Regions from separate parts of the Roseovarius tibetensis genome, predicted to be linked through region 3. Evidence: riboswitches for the same ligand, from Rfam matches in the RefSeq annotation. Region 3 holds a riboswitch; each other region holds the start of a gene.

Region 1 (5,073 bases), on a different contig from region 3:
ACCCCGAGATTACCCTGACCGCGACCAAGGAAATGATGGTGTAACCGGCCCCCGTTGCAAACACCGCTCTGGCAGAATCGTATGGGTTCATGCTAAGTTTTGCGGCATGAACACGCCGACACCCAATATAAGCGCAGCACAACCGCTGATCCGGCAACTTGACGAGGCGGCGGTCAACCGCATCGCCGCCGGCGAGGTGGTCGAACGCCCGGCCTCGGCCGTGAAAGAACTGCTGGAAAACGCGCTTGATGCCGGGGCGACACGCATCGAGGTGGCCCATGCCGATGGCGGCAAGACGCTGATCCGGGTGACCGATGATGGCTGCGGCATGGCCCCCGACCAGTTGCCGCTGGCGCTGGCCCGGCACGCCACCTCGAAGATCGACGGCAGCGACTTGCTGAACATCCACTCGTTCGGCTTCCGGGGCGAGGCGCTACCATCTTTGGGGGCTGTCGGGCGGCTGCGCATCACCTCGCGGGCCGACGGCCATGACGCGGCCGAAATCGCCGTCACGGGCGGTCAGATCGGCGCGGTGAAGCCCGCCGCGCTTAATTCCGGGACGGTGGTGGAGCTGCGCGATCTCTTTCACGCCACGCCTGCGCGGCTGAAATTCATGCGCACCGACCGGGCCGAGACGCAGGCGATCACCGACATCGTCAAGCGCCTTGCCATGGCCGAACCGCGCGTCGGGTTCACCCTGCGCGACGTCTCGGATGCCGGCGAGGGCCGCGTGGCCTTCCGCGCCGAGGCCGAGACCGGCGATCTCTTCGACGCGCTGCACGGGCGTCTGCGGCGTATCCTCGGCGCGGAATTCGCCGATAACGCGCTGCGCATCGACGCCACACGCGACGGGCTGCGGATGACCGGCTTTGCCGCGCTGCCGACCTATTCGCGCGGATCGGCCGTCGCGCAATACCTGTTCGTCAACGGTCGCCCGGTGCGCGACCGGATGCTCTACGGCGCGCTGCGCGCCGCTTATCAGGACGTGCTGTCGCGCGACCGCCACCCGGCGGCGGCACTTTTCATCGATTGCGACCCGGTGCTGGTGGACGTCAACGTACACCCGGCGAAATCCGAAGTGCGGTTTCGCGACCCCGGCATCGCGCGCGGGCTGATCGTGTCGGGCCTGCGGCATGCGCTGGCCGAGGCCGGGCACCGGGCGTCGTCGACCGTGGCGGGCGCGGCCCTCGGTGCATTCCGGCCGGAACCTGCGGGCGGCCGTGTCTACCAGATGGACCGGCCCTCGGCGCAGGCCCGCGCAGCCGCCTACCAGGCGCAGGCGCCGGGATTTTCCGACATGCCCGAGGCGTGGAGCGCACGGGTCGAGGACACGGCGACAACGCCCGAGGATACCGACGCCGCCGCCCTGCCCCTCGGGGCCGCGCGCGCGCAGATCCACGAGAATTACATCGTCGCCCAGACGGAAACCGGCCTGGTGATCGTCGATCAGCACGCCGCCCATGAACGACTGGTCTATGAGCGCCTGAAACGCCAGATGGCCGAGACCGGGATCGCCGCGCAGGCGCTGCTGATCCCCGAGATCGTCGAGTTGTCAGAGACCGATTGCGCCCTGCTGCACACCCATGCCGCCGACCTCGCCACGCTGGGGCTGAGCATCGAGCCCTTCGGCCCCGCCACCATCGCGGTGCGCGAAACCCCCGCGATCCTCGGCCCGGTGAACGCCGCCGCCCTGCTGCGCGACATAATCGACGAGTTGCACGACGCCGGCGACAGCTTCACGCTGAAATCCCGCATCGACGCGATCCTCAGCCGCGTGGCCTGTCACGGCTCGGTCCGGGCGGGCCGCCGCATGTCCGCCGACGAGATGAACGCGCTGTTGCGCGAGATGGAGCGCACGCCGCATTCGGGCCAGTGCAACCACGGGCGGCCCACCTATGTCGCGTTGCCGCTATCCGACATAGACCGCTTGTTCGGTCGCACATGATCCAGATCGGGGATCAGACCTTTGCGCTGGACGATCCCGCAACGCTGGCTGCCCTGATCGGGGGCGGCGTGCTGCTGCTGATCCTCGTGCTTCTGCTGATCGCGGTGCGCGCCGCCACGCGGTCCGCGCGGATGACCGAACCGCTGGCGCGGCAGGTCGGGCAGCTTGGCCAGCGGGTGCAGGGCCTTTCGGACGGGCAACAGCAGCTTGCCGGCGGTCTCACCCATGTGTCCGAGGCGCAATCGGCGGCGCAATCGCACATGCTGCAACTGATGGAAAAGCGCCTGTCACAAGTCACCGAACGGATGAACGAGAACCTGCAAGGCTCGGCCCGGCGCACCGCGCAAAGCCTTGGCGATCTGCAACAGCGGCTGCAGGTCATCGACAAGGCGCAGGACAACATCACCAAGCTGTCGGGCGATGTGCTGTCGCTTCAGGACATTCTCAGCAACAAGCAGACGCGCGGCGCGTTCGGGGAAATCCAGCTGCACGACATCGTCACCAAGGCGCTGCCATCGGACAGCTATTCGCTGCAGGCAACGCTATCCAATGGCAAGCGTGCCGATTGCCTGATCCACCTGCCCAACCCGCCGGGCCCGATCTGCATCGACAGCAAGTTCCCGCTGGAGGCCTACGAGGCCCTGCGCCGTGCCACCACCGACGCGGAACTGACAGAGGCGGCGCGTTTTCTGCGGACCTCGGTGCGCAAGCATATCAAGGATATCTCCGAGAAATACATCCTCGACGGCGAAACCGCCGATGGCGCGCTGATGTTCCTGCCGTCCGAGGCGGTCTATGCCGAACTGCACGCCAACTTTCCCGAGGTGGTGCGCGACGGGTTCGCGGCCAAGGTCTGGATCGTGTCGCCCACGACCTGCATGGCCACGCTCAACACCATGCGCGCGATCCTGAAGGATGCCCGGATGCGCGAACAGGCCGGCGCGATTCGCCGGGAACTGGGGCTGCTGTTTGCGGATGTGGACCGGCTGGGCACCCGCGTGGAAAACCTCGACCGGCATTTCAACCAGGCGTCCAAGGATATCTCGGACATCAAGATTTCCGCCGACAAGGCCGGACGCCGCGCCCGCCGTCTCGACAATTTCGATTTCGAGGAGCTGGCGCCCGAGACCGAACCCGCGCTTGCCGCCCCGCTCAACGGGTCGGCTGGCGAGGGGTGATCAGGTTTGGTCTTGCACTGACACGGTCGGGCGCTTAATCATTGGAGTTGCTTCGGTCCGGGTCCAAAAGACCCGGTGAAAAGGGAACCCGGTGCGATCCATGGTGGATCAAGTCCGTGACTGCCCCCGCAACTGTAAGCGGCGAGCGATACCGCATCATGCCACTGTCACGCCCCCGTGACGGGAAGGCCCGGTAAAGCGCCGACCCGCAAGTCAGGAGACCTGCCGAAGCGATCACCCTATCCGGGCGCGGGGTGCGCCATGGATAACGGTTTTTCCGTCGTGGTGGCGCTTTCGCCGTCTGCGGAAAGGGTCCGTCCCTTCCCCTGACCTACAGCTTGGACCATCCATGCCCAACCGGGTGTCGAAGGGACAGACCATGATCCAGTCCGGACCTGTCGCGCGGGCCGTGCCACGAAATGCGATCCTTGCCGCGCGGTTCGCCGTCGCGCCGCGGGGGTAGGGCACGATGCGGGTATTGCCTCTGATCGTCCTGTGCCTGTCCGTGGCCTTCACCAGCAGCGGGGCCCTGGCGGACACGGCCCCGCGCCGCGTGGTGTCGATCAACCTCTGCACGGATCAGTTGGCGATGATGCTGGCCGATCCCGGTCAGTTGATATCCGTCTCTGACCTGGCAAGCGATCCGCACAGTTCGGCCATGGCCGAGGCCGCCCGCGCCTATCCGGTCAATCACGGGCGCGCCGAAGAGGTCTATCTGCTGGATCCCGATCTGGTGCTTGCCGGGGCCTATACCGCCCGTGCCACGGTCGAGATGCTGCGCGGCGTCGGGATCGAGGTGGTGCAGTTCGCCCCGGCCAGTTCGCTGGCCGATACGCGCGACCGCATCACGAAGATGGCACGCGTGCTGGGACACAAGGCGCGCGGCGCGGCCCTGATCGCCAAGTTCGACGCGCGCCTCGACGCGCTGTCGGAAACCGGCGCGAACCGCCCGCGTGCCGCGATCTATCACCCAAATGGCTATACCCTGGGGGGTGGCACGCTGTCGAATGACATCCTGCAGGCCGCCGGATTTCGCAACCTCGCCCGCGAGATGGGTCTTCGGGGCGGGGGCACGGTGCCGGTCGAGACGCTGGTGATGGCCGCGCCGGACCTGCTGATCAGCGGCACGCCCCTGCCCGGAGAATCGCGATCCGAGGCGGTGCTGGATCATCCCGCGCTCGACATTCTGCGGGCAACGCGTGCCGGGATGCAGATCACCTCGCCCAGCTGGATCTGCGGCACGCCGCACGCGCTAGACGCGGTGGACCGCCTTGTGCAGACGCGCAAGCGCATGGCGGAGCACGTTGAATGAGCCGCCTTGCGCTGATCCTTCTGGCGGTGGTCGCGGCGCTGTTCACGGCCTCGCTGACCGTCGGTCCGGCTGAAACGACCGTGACCGAGGATCTCCGCGCGCTGATCTTCGGCGGCGACGGCCCGCTGCCGCTGGTGATGCGCGAGATCCGCCTGCCGCGTGCGCTTCTGGGGCTGATGATCGGTGTCAGCCTCGGGCTTGCCGGGGCTGCGATGCAAGGCTACCTGCGCAACCCGCTGGCCGAACCGGGGCTGATCGGCGTTTCAGGCTCGGCCGCCCTGGGCGCGGTGCTGGCGATCCATACCGGGCTTGCCGCGGCCTTCACCCTTGCGTTGCCGCTGGCGGCCCTTGCCGGGGCCGGGACAGGCGTGTTGCTGGTGCTTTTGCTGGCCGGCCCGCGCGGGGCGTCGATCACGCTGATCCTTGCCGGGATCGCGATCTCCTCGCTCGCCGCCGCGCTCACATCTCTGGTGCTGAACCTGTCACCTAATCCCTACGCGGCCAGCGAGATCGTGTTCTGGATGATGGGATCGCTGGCCGACCGGTCGATGACGCATGTCTGGCTGGCGCTGCCGCTGATGATCCTCGGCTGGGGGGCGCTGGCCACGCTGGGGCGCGGCCTCGATGCGCTGACCCTG
Region 2 (5,073 bases), on a different contig from region 3:
ACCGCTTTTCCAGGCCGATATCATAGCTGGTGCTTGTTTCGGGCTGAAAGTCCGGGTTGCCGAAGAACGGGTCGAGCTGCGACAGCGTCGGCGCGCGAAACCCGTCAGAGGCCGAGGCGCGCAGGATCACGTCGTCCTGCAGCCGCCAGGCAAGGGCCGCGCGCGACGACAGTTCGCCCGAGAATTTCGAATGATCGTCATGCCGCACCGAGAACGCCAGATCGAGGGTCCGCAGCGGGGCGACCAGAAGTTCCGCCTGCAGGCCGGTCAGGTCGATGGTCTGGTTGAGATCCTCTTCCTCGGTGTAGTCGCCGCCGAAATTAAGCGTCCAGATGCCCCCCGGATCATAGCTGCCCCGATACTCGATGCGGTCGCGTTCGCCCTTGAACCGATCCCCGGTGCCGTTGGAAAAACTGACGCGATCCGTCTCGAAGGTCGACACGGACAGCTCGTGGGTGACCGGCCCTGTGTCCAGTTCGGTGAACAGGCGCACGCCCGTCACCTCGCGGTTGTTGTACTCGTCGAAGGGGGGCGCACCATCGCCGCCGAACTCGTCGAACTCGGCGCGGCTGTCGATGTAAAGCGCACTGAGGCCCGCCGCGAAAGTGTCGGTAAGCTGGTGGCGTGCGTAAAGATTGGCCTGTGTCGCCTCGTACCCGTCATCCTCGGTTCCGAAGGCCGACGCCGAAAAGCCATCGGTCTCGATCCGGCTGATCGAGAATGCGAGATCGGTGCGGTCGGTGCGCGCGGTCAGGCCGAGAACGCCGCGCCGGAAGGCGTATTGCCCGGCCTCGGCCTCGGCAAAGCCGTGCACGCCGTCCTCGGTGGGGCGCAGGCTTTCGATGTTGACCACGCCGCCCACGGCGTTGAGACCGTAGCGCGCCGATTGCGAGCCTTTCAGCACCTCGATCCGGCCCAGCCCGGCATTGGTCAGCCCGCCGAAATCAAAGCCGCCGCCGCTGCTGGCGGGGTCGGTCACGTCGATGCCGTCGATCAATACCGGCACATAGGCCCCGCCAAGCCCCCGGATGCGCAATGTCGAGGTCGTGCCAAGCGGCCCGTTGGCCGAGGCGGAAATGCCCGGCTCGAATGTCAGGACGTCGCCGATGCGGGCGCGGGGCGCGGACCGGATCGCATCTGCATCGATCACCTCGACGGTTGAGCCGCTGCGCGCCAGCCGGGTGATGGTCTGGTTGGCGGTCACGGTGATCGTGTCGAGGTCTAGAACCTCTTGTCCAAGTGCGGGTGTGGTGCAGAGCGCACAAAGCGCGCTGGCCGTGGTCATCTTGAGATATGTCATGTCATGCCTATTGGTGCCGCGTGGCGGCATTGGTGTTCCAAACGATAAGTCGTTGGAAAGGCATACCTTTCCGCAGACGGTGAAAGTGCCACCACTACGGAAAAGACCGTTATCCAGTGCGCGCCCCGCGCCCGGATAGGGTGATCACTTCGGCAGGTCTCCTGACTTGCGGGTCATGGCTTTGCCGGGTCTTCCCATCGCGGGGTCCGCGACAGTGACATGGGTCCGGCTTCGCTCACCGCTTACAGTTGCGGGGGCAGTCGCGGTCTTGGCCACCTGTCGGGGGCCGCACCGTGTTCCCTATTACCCGGACAGATCATGCCCGGACCAAAGTGGTGTGACGGTACTGAAACCGGACCGAATTGCAAAGAGAAAATGTCCGCCGGTCAGCCGCCGTTGCGTGCGCGCCACGTCGCCCAGGCCTCGGGCGTGTCAAGATCGGTGGTCGCGCGTGTGTCGGGCAGGGCGAGATGGCGCACGGGATGCGTGCGCAGAATGTCGCGCGCGCCGTCATCTCCCGTCAGCCGCGCCAGGGTCGGCAGGACATCGGCCGGGAAGATCACCGGGTGACCGGCGCGGCCATCCTGAGAGGTTGCGCGCAGGATCGACCTTGAATCATTAGCTTGCAGAACGGTCTTCAAGTCCTGCGTCAAGAGATCCGGCAGGTCGGGCAGGACCACCATCAGTCCGGCATAACCGCCCGCGCGCGCCCGATCCGCCCCGGCGCGCAGCGAGGCCGACATACCGGTCGCCGCATCGTTCACGGTCATCAGGTGAAGGCGTGGGCCGACGAGATCCCGCAAGGTGTCGGCACGCTCGGGCCGGTCGGGCGGCAGCGTCACCGCGACATCCAGCCCAAGATCCAGCGCCGCTGCCACACGGTCACGCAACAGGGGCTGGCCGCGCACCGGTTCCAGCAGCTTGTCGCGGCCGCGCATCCGCGACGACGCCCCGGCGGCGGGCAGCAGGATCAGGACCCGCGGACCGGTGCTCATCGGATCACGTTCAGACGCAATCGCAGACCGCGCCGCGCCGCTTGCGGCAGGTGACGGTTGAGACGCCGGTTGATCAGCCCGAAGATGCCGATGATCACCAGAGTCAGCAGAATGAAATAGCCCGCGAGGATCGGGTAGGGCACGAAGGGATTGAAGGTCTTGTCGGCAAAGAAATTGGCGTAATAAAGCGCGTCACCGCGTTGCTGCCATGCCGGGAAGCCGGAAAAGAAGACCAATGTGGTGGCGTGAAACAGGAATATCGCCTCGTTGGTATAGGCGGGCCAGGCCAGCCGCAGCATCGTGGGCCAGATGATCTTGCGAAAGCGTGGCAGGCCCGAAAAGCCATAGGCATCGGCGGCCTCGACATCACCGCGCGGGATCGAGCGCAGCGCGCCGTAGAAGATCTCGCCCGAATAGGCGGCGGTGTTGAGAAACAGCACGACAAGCGCGCCCAGCCATGCCGAGGTGAACGCGTCAAAGACCGGAGACACGGATTTCAGCGACAGGAACAGGAAGTAGGCAAAGAAGAACTGGATGAAGAGAGGCGAGCCGCGAAAAATGAAGATGAACCATTCCGACGGCTTGCGGACCAACGGGTTGCGCGTGCCCTTGCCCACGGCAACGGCGGTAGCAAGGAAAAACCCCGCGAGAAGGGCGATCGTGCCGAAATAGACGTTCCAGATCAGCCCCGACCCGATCAGCGTGAAATGCTCGCACAGGGTATAGCCCTCGCGCGGCAGAAGACGCTCGCCATAGCCCAGTGAGCGCAGCCCGTAGTCCTGGATCGTTTGCCAGCAGCTCATGCGGCTTTCCTCTGGGCGTCGCCGCCGGTGGTGGCCTGACCGTGGCTTAGCCGCTGCATGACCCGTTCGAGAAACAGCTCGGAGATGCGCGTCAGCCCCAGATAGAAGACCAGCAGCGCCATGAAATACCACATGCGCCAGTCACCATGCGGATAGTCGGTAAAGCGCGGGTTCGCGGTCCCGCCCAGTTCTCGGGCCCAGTAAACGATATCCTCGACCCCCAGCAGGAACAGCAGCGGCGTGGCCTTGGTCAGCACCATCCACAGGTTCGACAGGCCGGGCAGGGCGTAGATCCACATCTGCGGCACAAGAATGCGCCAGAAGGTCTGGCGCGCAGTCATGCCGTAGGCCTCGGCGGTCTCGATCTGGGCGTGAGGCACGGCACGCATCGCCCCGAAAAGCACGTTGGCGGCAAACGCCCCGAACACGATTGCGAAGGTCAGTACCGCGATGAAGAAGCCGTAGGTCTCATGCACCCATTGCGGGGCATTGCCCAAGGGCAGCTTGGCCGCCTGACAGACGACGAAATCGTTGCCCTGCCAGATCGGCTGATCCCAATCGGGGCATTTGACCTTGTGGCGGATCGCCTCGAAGAGCTGGTCGAGGGCGATCACGAAGAACAGAAAGAACGCGATATCCGGAACACCGCGCACGATGGCGATATAGCCCTTGCCGAACCAGTTGAGCGGCCAGATCCGCGAGCGGGCCGCCATCGCCCCGCCAAAACCGAAGACAAGGGCGGCGGGCGCGGTGATCGCCAGCAGCAGCAGAACGGTGCCGGTGGCGTAATAGAGATTGGCGTGCTTGCCCGTGGTCAGGTAGCACGACAGCCATTTCAGGCCTTCGAGGCTCGCAGGGTCGGAGCAAAACGAAAAGATGGCCGGCCTCCAGGGCTGTGGCAGGCCCCCGCGCGGGGGCCTGGGGCTGGATCAGAAGGTCGAGGACACGTCCCACTTCTTGATCAGTTCGTTGAGCGAGCCGTCATCCTTCATCGACTGGATCGCCGCGTCGAAGGTCTCGCGCAGCTCGGTGTCGGATTCGCGCACCCCCATACCGACGCCACCGCCAAGCGGCACGTCCGTGCCGACAAACCGCAGGTCGGGGTTGTTCTCGGCGATCGGCACGAGATAGGACTTGTCGGCCAGCACCGCGTCGGCCTCGCCGTTGCGGACGGCCGCGACGGTTTCCTCTGGCGTCGCGAATTCGACCAGCGTCGCACCCGATTCGGCCACGTAGCCGGCCTGGATCGTGCCGGTCTGCGCCGCGATCACGCCGCCGGTCGTGTCGACGTCTTCGGACATGCCCAGATAGGCCGAAGGATCGGGGGGCGTGTAGTTCTGGGTGAAGTCGATCACCTCATCGCGTTCGTCGGTGATCGACATGCCCGCAATGATCGCGTCGTAATTGCCGGAAACGAGGTTGGGGATGATGCTGTCCCAGTCGGTCGTGACCCATTCGCAATTCAATTCGGCGCGGTCGCATAGCTCGTCGCCGAGGTCACGCTCGAACCCGTCGACCTCGCCCGCGTCATTGATGAAGTTCCACGGCGGATAGGCGCCCTCGGTCCCGAGGCGGACGACGTCCTGCGCCATGGCCATGCCGGCCATCATGGTGACAGCGGCGGTGGATACCATGAGTTTTTTCATGTGGTTGCTCCCTCTTGGTTGGTGGTTTCAGGCGGCCATGGTCGAGCTGAGAAAGCCCTGTAGCCGCGTCGATTTCGGGGCATTGAAGAGCGCGTCGGGCGCGCCTTCCTCCTCGATCAGGCCCTGATGCAGGAACACGACGTGATCGCTGACATCGCGGGCCATGTTCATGTCGTGGGTGACCAGGATCATCGTGCGGCCCTCGGCCGCCAGATCCTTGATGACGCGGATCACCTCCTGTTCCAGCTCGGGGTCGAGCGCCGAGGTCGGCTCGTCGAAGAGAAGTGCCTCGGGCTCCATGCACAGCGCGCGGGCGATGGCGGCGCGCT
Region 3 (5,073 bases):
TGCAGACACTGCTGGCATGGCGGCGTGACGTCCGCCATTTTCGCCCCGACCCGCTGTCCGATGCGGCGATGGAAAGCCTGCGCGCTGCGATGGACAGCGCCCCGTCGGTCGGCAACGCCCGGCCCTGGCGCGTTCTGCGTGTTGTCGACCAGACGCTGCGCGCCAAGGTGCGCGCCGAGTTCGCGCGTCAGAACGCGGCGGCAGCCGACGGGTATGAGGGGGCCGACCGGGCGGCCTATCTGGCCTTAAAGCTTGCCGGGCTGGACCGGGCACCGGAGCATCTGGCGGTTTTCACCGAAACCGCCCCGGGCGAAGGCCGGGGGCTGGGGCGGCAAACCATGCCGACGACCCTGGAGCAATCTACCGCAATGGCGATCCACGCGATGTGGCTGATGGCGCGGGCCTGCAATATCGGCGTCGGCATGGTGTCCATCGTCGACCCCGACCGTATCGAGACACTGTTCGACGTGCCCCCGACATGGCGTTTCACGGCCTATCTTTGCGTAGGCTATGCCGAGTTCGACGCGGACATGCCACTGTTGCACCGGGCCGGATGGCAGCAAAATACTCGGACGGAATGGCAAACGCGCTGAGGCTCAGGCCCGCAGGGCCAGCAAGCCGTCGACATCAAGATGTGTTTCCAGGTGATCGGCCAGCGCGTCCAGCGTGGCCTCCAGCGTGCGGTCATAGGCGACGCCGGAGGCGGCCACGCCTATCCGGCGCAGCCACGCGGCCCGGAAGACGTCGTCGGAAAACATCCCGTGCAGGTAGCTTCCCGAGATACGCCCATCCGCCGAGACCGCCCCTTCCGGCGCACCCGCCACGGTAGCAAAACCGCGGGCCCGATCCGGGCCGTCAGAGCGCCCGATATGGATTTCGTACCCGTGAAACGGCAGGTCAGTTTCGATGTGGTGCGCATGGACAGCGCGCAGGCTCTTGTCGCCGCCCATCTCGGTGCGGATGTCGAGAAGCCCCAGCCCGGGGATACTGCCGGCCGGACCCTCGATGCCGTCGGGATCAGCGACCTCGCGGCCGAGCATCTGGTAGCCGCCGCATATGCCCAACACGTGCCCGCCACGGCGGTGATGGGCCATCAGGTCGATATCCCAGCCCTGGTCGCAAAGAAATGCCAGATCGCCGCGCGTGGATTTGGACCCCGGCAGGACAACCAGATCGGCATCCGCAGGGATGGGCTGGCCAGCAGACAGCATGGTAAGGCGCACCCCCGGCTCTTGCATCAGCGGGTCGAGATCGTCGAAATTCGCAATTCGGCTGAAGCGCAGACATACGATGTGGACACCTTCTGCCCGCTCCGGCTTGCCGAAATCCAATGCGTCCTCGGCGGGCAGTTTCCAGGCCGCGTCGAACCATGGTGCCACGCCAAAGCCGCGCCAGCCCGTCCGCGCCTCGATCATCGCATAGCCATCGTCGAAAAGCGTCAGGTCACCGCGGAACTTGTTGATGACAAAGCCCCTAACCCGGGCCGCATCGTCCTGCGCCATCACCGCCTGGGTGCCGACGATCTGGGCAATCACCCCGCCCCGGTCGACATCGCCGCACAGCACCACCGGCACATCGGCTGCCGCGGCAAAGCCCATGTTCGCGATGTCGCCCTGTCGAAGGTTGACCTCGGCCGGGCTGCCCGCGCCTTCGACGATCACCAGGTCATGCGCGGCCCGCACCCTGTTGAAGCTGTCCAGCACCGCCTCAAGAAGCTTTGGTTTGAGCTGCGCGTAATCGCGTGCCCGGGCCGAAGTCAGCCGTTTTCCCTGAACGATGACCTGGGCGCCGGTGTCCGTCTCAGGCTTGAGCAGCACAGGGTTCATGTCCGTATGCGGAGCCAGCCCGCTGGCCCGCGCCTGAAGCGCCTGTGCCCGCCCGATTTCGTGCCCTTCCTGCGCCACGGCCGCGTTGTTTGACATGTTCTGGGGCTTGAACGGGGCAACAGACAGGCCCCGCCTGCGCGCAGCCCGGCACAGCCCCGCCACAAGCATGGACTTGCCAACGTTCGAGCCGGTGCCCTGGATCATTAGTGCGCCCGGCACGGATCAGAACTCCACCCCCTGCTGCGCCTTCACCCCGTCACGAAAGGGGTGCTTGATCAACGTCATCTCGGTGACAAGGTCCGCGGCCTCGATCAGCTCGGACTTGGCGTTGCGCCCGGTCAGGCAAACATGTGTCATGTCGGGTTTCTCGTGCAGCAGAAAATCGACCACCTCGTCTATATCGAGGTAATCATAGCGCAGCGCGATGTTGATCTCGTCGAGCAGGACAAACTGCACCTCGGGGTCGAAGATCTGCTCGCGCGCCATTTTCCATCCCTGCTGCGCCGCCGCGATATCGCGTTCACGGTCCTGGGTTTCCCAGGTAAAGCCCTCGCCCGAGACGAAAAAGCGGCATTCATCGGGAAACCGCTCGCGCAAAAAGGATCGCTCACCCGTCGCCCAATTGCCCTTGATAAACTGGACGACCGCGCAGGGCATCCCGTGGGCGATACAGCGCATGATCATGCCGAAACCGGACGACGATTTGCCCTTGCCCGACCCGGTATGCACCATGATCAGGCCTTTTTCTTCGGTCTTGCTTTCCATCATCCTGTCACGCACGGCCTTGATCTTGCTCATTTTTTCCGCGTGGCGGTCATTTTCTTCGCTGCTCATTTCGGCATCCCCGTTCTTGACAAGCACTGTGGATTCGGACCAAGTGGCGTGGTGTTGGTGCCTGTCTACACAGGTGAAAAGGGAATGTGCAGCCACGAATTCCGTGGTCAAGCACAGCCGCCCCCGCGACCGTGACCGGAGAAGGTTGCTCGAGACCACTGGCAAATGCTGGGAAGGACGAGCCGCCGCAGGGCCTTGGCCCGTAATCCGCAAGCCGGGAGACCTGCCAACACCATGAAGCACGAAACCGGACGGGGTGTTCCGGTGACGGAATGCGGCCCTGTAACCGGGCTTTTTCCGCCATCTGACCCGCGTTCCATGCAGGTGGGACCGAGGACATGTCAATCAACGCCAGAAACCAGCCGCAAACGGAACTGCTCGTTTGCGTCAAATGCCGGCGGGGGCAGGAAATCCCGTCAGACGCGCGTCGGCCGGGGCAGGCGCTTTATGACGGGCTGACAGCCCTGAAATGTCCCGACGGCCTGCGCATCACGCCGGTCGAATGCCTTCAGAACTGTGATTACGGCTGTACCGTCGCGCTGCGCGGCGGTGACACGAAATGGACCTATGTTTTCGGTCACGTCGAAGAAACGTCGCATCCGGAAATGATCCTTTCGGGGGCCGCGCAGTATCAGGATAGCGCCGACGGGATCATCCCGTGGCGCCAGCGCCCCGACCACTTCAAGCGCAACTGCGTCGCGCGCATCCCTCCTGTCACCCAAGCTTAGGACGCCTGACATGACCAATCTCGCAAAACTGCCCGTTACAGTGATCACCGGCTTTCTCGGCTCGGGCAAGACGACGTTGATCTCGCACCTGATGCAGAACCCCGGCGGCAAACGGCTGGCCGTGGTGGTCAATGAATTCGGTGATGTGGGTGTGGACGGGGAAATCCTCAAAGGCTGCGCCATCCCGGATTGTCCGGCCGAAAACATCATGGAACTGGCCAATGGCTGCATCTGCTGCACCGTGGCCGATGATTTCATCCCGACGATCGAAGCGCTGATGAAGCTGGAGCCGCGCCCGGATCACATCCTGATCGAAACCTCCGGCCTGGCTCTGCCCAAGCCACTGCTCAAGGCGTTTGACTGGCCGGGTATCCGCTCTCGGATCACCGTCGACGGGGTGATCGCGCTCGCGGATGCCGAAGCCGTCTCCTCGGGCCGTTTTGCACCTGATGTTGCGGCAGTGGATGCACAGCGCGAAGCCGATGACAGTCTCGACCACGAAACACCGCTTTCCGAAGTGTTCGAGGATCAGATTTCCTGCGCGGATATCGTTCTGCTGACCAAGCCCGATCTGGCCGGTCCCGACGGCGTGGCCAAAGCCAGGGAAATCATCGCCGCCGAGGCACCGCGCCCGCTATCCGTGGTCGAAGTGGCCGAGGGCGCGGTGGATCCGCGCGTGATCCTCGGGCTCGAAGCCGCAGCCGAAGACGACATGGGAGCGCGCCCGTCGCATCACGATGATCACGACGATCATGAACATGACGATTTCGAATCCATCGTCGTGGACATCCCGGAGCTGACGGATCCGGCGAATCTGGTCCGTGCCATCGAGACACTGGCCAACGAGAACAACATCCTGCGCGTGAAGGGCTATGCCAGCGTGGCGGGCAAGCCGATGCGCCTGTTGGTGCAGGCCGTGGGCGCGCGAGTGCGCCACCAGTATGACCGCCCCTGGAAACCGGACGAGGCGCGCGCAGGCCGGCTTGTGGTCATCGCCGAACATGATGATATAAACCCCGAAGCGATCCGGGCGGTGCTCAGCCCCGCCACGCAGGCCGCCGAATAAACCGGGCCGCCTGCAATGCATGTCGTTTTCCGCGAAAGCCACGGTCTCGAAGAGACAGACACCCCGACCGACCTGGGCCAGGACCCGGCAGATCTGGTGGTGCTGTCCTTTTCCGACAGCGACCTGGGCGCTTTCGCGGAAGGGTGGCGGCAGGGCGGCGGGCCCGAGGGCAAGCTGCCCAGCTTGCGTTTGGCCAACCTGACAGCCCTGCGGCATCCGTTGTCTGTCGATACCTATGTGGAAAACACGCTGGAAAGCGCCAAGGGCATTCTTATCCGGCTGATCGGCGGCCTTCCCTACTGGGACTACGGCGTGCAGCAGGTTCTGGCCTTGGCGCAGCGCAAGGGGATCGCCGTGGCAGTCCTTCCCGCAGATGGCCGCGAGGATACACGGCTGGACACGGCGTCCACCCTGCCCGTCTCGACCCTGCGCCGGCTGGCGCATCTTTGTGATGCCGGCGGCGCGGTGGCAGCGCAGGCCGCGTTGGCGCAGATGGCGCTCGCGGCCGGTCTTTATGCGGCACCGGTGCGCGGAACCAAATCCATTCCGCCCGTCGGCACCTGGACGCCGGAACAGGGCGTGGTATGCCCTTTGGCGGACATGCCGCCGGACGAAAGCC

What was found. A riboswitch is a leader RNA that binds a small molecule or an ion and turns the genes downstream of it on or off. The one in region 3 is predicted to bind cobalamin.
Region 1: it holds a riboswitch for cobalamin, as region 3 does, so the genes downstream of both, ACROSR_RS04580 (ABC transporter substrate-binding protein) here and ACROSR_RS12250 (DUF1636 family protein) in region 3, are expected to answer to the same signal.
Region 2: it holds a riboswitch for cobalamin, as region 3 does, so the genes downstream of both, ACROSR_RS15655 (TonB-dependent receptor plug domain-containing protein) here and ACROSR_RS12250 (DUF1636 family protein) in region 3, are expected to answer to the same signal.

Annotation. Positions count from the first base shown of each region.
Region 1 is NZ_JBPBBB010000004.1:109,080-114,152, reverse strand. It holds gene ACROSR_RS04595 (peptide chain release factor 3) at 1-44, shown strand, start outside; gene mutL (DNA mismatch repair endonuclease MutL) at 107-1,945, shown strand; gene ACROSR_RS04585 (DNA recombination protein RmuC) at 1,942-3,123, shown strand; cobalamin riboswitch at 3,160-3,367, shown strand; gene ACROSR_RS04580 (ABC transporter substrate-binding protein) at 3,593-4,435, shown strand; gene ACROSR_RS04575 (FecCD family ABC transporter permease) at 4,432-5,073, shown strand, end outside.
Region 2 is NZ_JBPBBB010000030.1:27,497-32,569, reverse strand. It holds gene ACROSR_RS15655 (TonB-dependent receptor plug domain-containing protein) at 1-1,300, opposite strand, end outside; cobalamin riboswitch at 1,435-1,647, opposite strand; gene ACROSR_RS15650 (nucleotidyltransferase family protein) at 1,687-2,295, opposite strand; gene ACROSR_RS15645 (ABC transporter permease) at 2,292-3,098, opposite strand; gene ACROSR_RS15640 (ABC transporter permease) at 3,095-3,976, opposite strand; gene ACROSR_RS15635 (transporter substrate-binding domain-containing protein) at 4,028-4,744, opposite strand; gene ACROSR_RS15630 (ABC transporter ATP-binding protein) at 4,772-5,073, opposite strand, start outside.
Region 3 is NZ_JBPBBB010000017.1:50,111-55,183, reverse strand. It holds gene bluB (5,6-dimethylbenzimidazole synthase) at 1-593, shown strand, start outside; gene ACROSR_RS12260 (cobyric acid synthase) at 597-2,030, opposite strand; gene cobO (cob(I)yrinic acid a,c-diamide adenosyltransferase) at 2,049-2,660, opposite strand; cobalamin riboswitch at 2,699-2,905, shown strand; gene ACROSR_RS12250 (DUF1636 family protein) at 2,999-3,388, shown strand; gene cobW (cobalamin biosynthesis protein CobW) at 3,399-4,454, shown strand; gene cobN (cobaltochelatase subunit CobN) at 4,470-5,073, shown strand, end outside.